DNA from 2 places in the Peribacillus sp. YIM B13477 genome. Region 1 is predicted to be linked to the other one. Evidence: a T-box and tRNA genes for the amino acid it is inferred to sense, from the RefSeq annotation. Region 1 holds a T-box; the other holds one or more tRNA genes.
What was found. A T-box is a leader RNA that pairs with one kind of tRNA and senses whether it is charged. The one in region 1 lies ahead of ACFX4H_RS00325 (valine--tRNA ligase), so its partner is inferred to be a tRNA-Val.
Positions count from the first base shown of each region.

Region 2: it encodes a tRNA-Val, which carries the amino acid that the T-box ahead of ACFX4H_RS00325 (valine--tRNA ligase) is inferred to sense. The anticodon was not compared.

Region 1 is NZ_JBHZPD010000001.1:62,984-66,412, reverse strand. Features, by position in the region: gene ACFX4H_RS00325 (valine--tRNA ligase) at 1-2,174, opposite strand, end outside; T-box leader at 2,217-2,445, opposite strand; gene ACFX4H_RS00320 (hypothetical protein) at 2,672-2,863, shown strand; gene ysxE (spore coat protein YsxE) at 2,920-3,429, opposite strand, start outside.
Region 2 is NZ_JBHZPD010000002.1:469,275-472,703, reverse strand. Features, by position in the region: gene ACFX4H_RS08980 (phosphatidylglycerophosphatase A family protein) at 1-126, shown strand, start outside; gene ACFX4H_RS08975 (hypothetical protein) at 144-365, opposite strand; gene ACFX4H_RS08970 (hypothetical protein) at 877-1,329, opposite strand; gene ACFX4H_RS08965 (hypothetical protein) at 1,312-1,923, shown strand; tRNA gene ACFX4H_RS08960 (tRNA-Val) at 2,234-2,305, shown strand; gene ACFX4H_RS08955 (MerR family transcriptional regulator) at 3,206-3,429, shown strand, end outside.

The DNA of each region.
Region 1 (3,429 bases):
GCAGCTGTATCTGTCAACTCTTCATTCACTTCCGGCCAAGCGGCAACAGTGATGGACTCACCTTGGTGAGGTAGGTTCTGCCAGATTTCTTCGGTAATGAATGGCATGAACGGGTGTAACAATCTCATTGTGTTATCCAGTACATACGCCAAGATCGAGCGCGTCGTTTTCTTAGCCGCTTCGTCTTCTCCATATAGCGGAAGCTTCGCCATTTCAATATACCAGTCACAGAAGTCATCCCAAATGAAGTTGTATAGCACACGGCCCACTTCACCAAACTCATAACGGTCCGCAAGTCTGGTTACGTTGGAAATCGTTTCATTCAAACGCGTCAAGATCCATTTATCGGCTACAGACTTCTCACCTCTTAAATCGATTTCGTCATACGTCATGCCATTCATGTTCATCAAAGCAAAACGGGATGCGTTCCAAATCTTATTGGAGAAATTCCAAACTGCTTCGACTTTTTCCGTACTATAACGAAGGTCCTGGCCTGGAGAGCTGCCCGTAGATAAGAAGTAACGCAGGGAATCGGCACCGTATTGATCGATGACATCCATCGGATCGACACCATTGCCTAGCGATTTACTCATCTTGCGCCCCTGTTCGTCACGAACCAGACCGTGGATCAGCACATCTTCAAATGGTCGTTCACCTGTGAACTCAAGAGCTTGGAAAATCATCCGCGATACCCAGAAGAAAATGATATCATAGCCTGTCACAAGTGCCCCGGTTGGATAGTAACGTTGGAAATCGACACTGTCCTTGTCTGGCCAGCCCATAGTCGAGAACGGCCATAATGCCGAGCTGAACCATGTATCAAGGACATCTGTATCTTGTTCCCAGTTTTCAGCGTCCGCCGGCTCTTCATGACCTACATACACTTCACCTGTTTCTTTATGGTACCAGGCGGGAATGCGGTGACCCCACCAAAGCTGACGGGAAATGCACCAGTCGCGGATATTTTCCATCCAATGCAGGTACGTTTTCTCGAAACGGTCCGGTACGAAATGAACTTTTTCCTCATCGGTTCCTTTTTGAAGCTCAACGGAAGCATCAGCCAGCGGCTGCATCTTAACGAACCATTGCGTCGAAAGATATGGTTCAACAACAGCACCGCTTCTCTCTGAATGGCCTACTGAGTGAAGGTGATCTTCGATTTTGAAGAGTACTCCTTCTTCCTGAAGGTCCTTGACGATTTGCTTACGGCATTCAAAACGGTCCATGCCTTCATATTTACCGGCCTTTTCATTCATCGAGCCATCTTCATGCATGACAAGGATGCGCTCCAAGTCGTGACGGTTCCCGATTTCGAAGTCATTCGGATCATGAGCAGGAGTAATTTTGACAGCGCCTGAACCGAATTCCATATCGACATAATCATCACCGACAATCGGGATTTCCCTGCCAGTAATTGGCAAGCGGACCTTTTTGCCGATCAAGTGTTTATAACGGTCATCTTCAGGGTGTACAGCAACAGCAGTATCGCCAAGCATCGTTTCTGGACGGGTGGTGGCAATTTCAATTTCACCCGATCCGTCAACCAATGGATATTTCATATGGTAAAATGCGCCCTGCACATCTTTGTAAATGACCTCGATATCGGATAACGCCGTTTTCGTTGATGGATCCCAGTTGATGATGTATTCGCCGCGATAAATCAAGCCCTTGTTATAAAGCGAAACGAACACTTCGCGCACTGCTTTTGAAAGACCTTCATCCAAGGTGAAGCGTTCACGGGTATAATCAAGTCCAAGACCTAGCTTTGACCATTGTTCACGGATATGGCTCGCATATTCCTCTTTCCATTTCCATGTCTCTTCCACGAATTTTTCACGCCCAAGGTCATAACGGCTCACGCCATCAGCACGAAGTTTCTGTTCTACTTTCGCTTGAGTGGCAATACCCGCATGGTCCATGCCTGGTAACCATAAAACATCATAGCCTTGCATCCTTTTCATGCGTGTCAGTATATCTTGAAGAGTTGTATCCCAAGCGTGGCCAAGATGCAGCTTACCTGTAACGTTAGGCGGCGGGATGACGATCGTGTATGGTTCTTTTTTATCGTCACCCGTCGTTTCGAAAAACTTTCCATCAAGCCACCATTTGTAGCGGCCTTTCTCTATCGTCTGCGGATCATATTTAGTCGGCATTGAAATTTGGTTCTCTTCCATATCATTTCCTCCTTTTGGGCATAAAAAAAACTTCCATCATCACAAAAGGACGAAGGAAGTTGTTCGCGGTGCCACCTTTTTTCCGAAAAAGAAAAAAATCCCTTTCGGCTCTCAAATCGGATAACGGCTCTTCACCGGCCTTCGCTACTAAGAAGTTCACGAAGACTGCTCGCGGACGACTTCGGATGCTGCTTCCTGGAAACCTCGCACCAATTTGGTTTCCTCTCTGAAAAGTGCATTTCATCTTACTATTTCCGGTCTTTGCATTGATTTATATTCATATGTAAAAACATTGAATGCATATAGTATATAGTACAAAAAACATGGGGCTCCAGTCAATCATCTTTTCGCTTACTTTCTCAGGAATCATCCCATTTGATGCATTCAAGTTCATTTTCTTTATTTTATCCTCCAGGAACAGTGAATGTGACGGCTGTTTCACCTTTTTCACTGCCCACCCATAGAATATAAGAAGTCCTAAAAAGGAAGGTAATAATATGAAGCGAAGATATACTCCCTATACTTTACCGCCTTGGGTGAAAAAATTCCGCGGTGTCTGCCAGCAGTTCATCGTCCCCTTTATCGTATTCCAAGGATTACGTACGCTGATTTTCCCGACTTTTTTCGATATGCTCCTGCTTATCGCGTTTATTTTCCTTGCCATGTCTTTGTATTTCGAATGGATTTAATTATTCCCTTACAGCAAAAAAATATACATGACTGGAGATGATCCAATCATGTATATTTAGCTTGGGGGTGATTGTTCTTCGTTGGCAGCCTCGGCAGCGGCCTTTTTCTTCTGTTCAATTTCTTCGATTCTCATCACCATATATTCAATATTTTTCAAAAGCCAAAATTGCCTCTGAAGTTGTGTGACATTATCAAGCTCTGAACGATGGCCCCTGCCATCGGAATAACCCTTCACTAATTCCAAAGCTGATCCAGGGAATGCCAGATAACTTTGCATGAGCAATAATTCTTCTTCTTTTAACGGAAAATAACGAAAATAGTTATATAGCCAGTCAACACAGTCATCGCATTGGACAGGATAGGTCCTGGCCGATTTAACGAGAAATGGCAGTAAATCGAAATGCGGCGGAGCCGTATTCGAATTCTCAAAATTGATGAAGTAGCCATATCCCCGTTCATCATAAACGAAATGCTTCAAAGAAACCTTTCCGTGCGTTACCACGGTTCGAACCTTTTCACTATCCTTCGTTTTTTCATACCAGGTTTCAAACTTCTTGATCGAGTA
Region 2 (3,429 bases), on a different contig from region 1:
GATGACATCGTTGCAAGCATTGCCGCGAGTGCCGCCTCAAGGTTAGCTCATCGTCTGAGAGATGAAGAGGAATCGTTAACTGAACAGGAAAAGGACATCCAGGAAGAAGAAGAGTTAATAGGTTGAACCTTGAAGAGCATTCTTCAGCCAGACCTGTAAAACCTGGCCTTAATGAGGCGGGCAGAAAGGATGTTGGCTACTTTAAATGTCCGTTTTGTCTGCCTTAGAAAACAGAATGCGTGAATATGGCCTGGATAAATTTCAAGCACCTGGATTTTCCGTTGTGTAATCTTACCTTGTTCAGAGAGATAAATTATTTCTAATGGAGCATTTTCTTCCATATGTTTACGAAGTATATATTTCATTCCCAGTCACTCCTTTGCTGACTTGCTTGCTATCATTATATGCGAACATACGTTTTATATGCAAGTGAAAAGCGAATGTTTGTTCTGTTTTGTTGTGAGGGTGAATGGAAGAAGATGAAATTATAACTTTTTTAATATTATATGTAGAGTTTTTAACAAAAAAACAAAAAACGATTTATGTACTCAATTTCTGACCTTTCTACTAACAGGTCTCTTTGAATCGCAGTAGCTAGGTTCTTCATCAACCAAAACTGAAGTGCGGTTATACCTCACCTCATTTTCATTGAGAATAAAGAATCTGTTTCCCCGATTATATCCACAAAAATCCCTTCCTTATTGTTAACGACCACCTTCTTAATAAAATATAAAAATCCAGTAGATTTTTGCTGTTTGAGTTAGATTTATTTTCAAATTTGTAACATATGTACAAACATCTTTTCTTTTAATGAATAAAATAACCCGAAAATAAAAAAAGAAAAAGGTGATTATAATTAAAAATCATTATTCCATTTCACATTGTAATTCCTTTATAGACACCACATATCTTAATAAGAAATGTGTGCAAAAGAAACCGGATGATTGTCATAGCTGCCATAAGAAACACAATGACTGTATATGTCACCAAAAGAAACCGGATGATTGTCATAGCTGCCATAAGAAACACAATGACTGTATATGTCACCAAAAGAAACCGGATGATTGTCATTGCTGTCATAAAAAACACAATGACTGTATTTGTCATCAAAAGAAACCGGATGGTTGTCACTGCTGTCATAAGAAACACAATGACTGTATTTGTAAGCAAAAGAAAGATGATGACTGTCATTTGTGCCATAAGAAACATAATGACTGTATTTGTCATCAAAAGAAATCGGATGATTGTCATTGTTGTCATAAAAAACACAGTGACTGTATTTGTGAGCAAAAGAAAACCGATGACTGTCATTTGTGCCATAAGAAACATAATGACTGTCACTGTGATAATAAGAAACATAATCTAGTAAGAGCATCTGCGTTCAGGGCTAATAAGAATACACCACAACTTTACGAAGCAGCGTTAACTCCCTCTGTAAAAGTTTTATTCCAAACTGAACAGTTTGATTTAGCGGATGAATATAATCCGCATATATCAACATTTATTCCAACTAAGGATGGAATTTATGAGATAACAGCAAAAGTCTCGTTTTGTCCGTCAAAAAGTAAAAGCAATGATTCCTCAAAAAACAAAAAAGATAATTGCAAATGTGATTATTGCAGTAAAAATAGTTGCAACTGTGATTATTGCAGAAAACATCATTCTTCAAAAGACAAAAAAAGGAATTCTTCAAAAGAAGGATATGTCGCATCCATTTCCATTAACGTAAACGGAGATAATTTAGATATTGTTAATGACTTCTTGGAGAAATCAAGACCTATTGGACTATCCGTTACTACAATCCTTCAGTTACAAGCAGGAGATCGGGTACAAGTATTATTTAGCGCAGATGCAAACGGAGAAATTTTAGCAGAAGCATCTTTAACAAACTTTCAGGCTGCCAGATTCCCTTCTCCAATGTAAAGATCTTTCTGCTTTAGTCTTAGATTGAGTAAATGGACATCATATTTGTTAATTAAAGTTGAGTAAACGTATGATTAGGAGCCTTGGATTCTCCTTGAAAAAGGTGAGGCGGATTCTATTCCGAGAAATTTTTGGGGTCAGATCGATCTTTCAGGGATTAACGCCTAAGACCACACTTTACGGAAAAAATTTTTTTTAGCAAAACTACTTGTTTTATTTTGAATACCACTATATAATAAATCTTGTTCAGAAAAGAAGTCAGCAACTAAGTAAGGTTAAAACCAAGCTCTAAAGAGCTTGATTTACATACGACTTGTTAGCTCAGTGGGAGAGCACTTCCTTGACAGGGAAGGGGTCGTGGGTTCGAATCCCTCACAGGTCATCAACTGCCAAAGGCTCAAATCCTTGATATCACAGGGGTTTGGGTCTTTTTTTGTTTATAAAGAATTAGTTCATTTTGTATTATTTACTCAATTGGTGGCGTAATGGTGGCGGATAGAGCGGCATTTAAACGTATTACAGGACAATTTACTTGTAATAATTAATATTTCAATGAACTGTAGGTAAAGCCTTTTGCTTATTTAGCTAATGATGGAGGTTAAAAAGAAGACCATCAACTTATTCTATGTTGGTCTTCTTATAATTAAATGTTAGTGCTTTTTATTTTGTCTAAAGGGTGCTTTGCAATATTTAAACAATGGCTTTGTTAAAGGAACTTGTTGATTTTCTTATTGAACTGACGGGGCAGGTTACTAAGAAGATTGTCTAATAAAAAACTTTTAATGTTAAAAACTAAAGGGAGGTTTTGCTTGAATAGGATAATCAACTATTTATGAAAAAATTTAAATTGTTAGTCTCAATAAGATAAGGCACTGTTCCAAAAGGAATAGTGCCTTTATAAATTGAAAAGAAGTTCGCTAAGTCTTTTTACAATAGAGATACTTAACTCTACCCCCTTATTGTTTGTTTTTTCACCGGAATGTAAATGTACAATTCTTTGTTCTCTGCTCCATACATCTTTCATCATACAGTTCGAATTCCACTGTTCCATCATGTTCAATGCCGATTGTGGAAACCATTCTGTAAATATGTAATTCCATGTGGACTGAAGAGCTAAAGGATTTTCCATCTGACATCGGTGTAGTAAAAACAGCTTACTCTAGTTCAGAAAAGCTCATAATTTCTTGACTTAGAGTAAACTCTAAGTGTTACTCTTCCTTTGTGTCAGTAATTAAAAAAGAAAGAAGAAATAGACATATCAGATTTAATGGAGGCGGTTATATTGACATATTCTATTGGAGAATTTTCTAATATCGTTGGGTTGAGCGAACATACATTGAGGTTTTATGAAAAAGAAGGGTTAATAAAAGTAAACAGAGACGATAAAAATGTCAGAATCTACTCGGATGAAAATAAATTATGGATTGAATCTTTGCTCCACCTAAAAAATACGGGGATGACTCTAAAAGACATGAAGAAATTTGCCATGTGGGGGCATATCGGGGA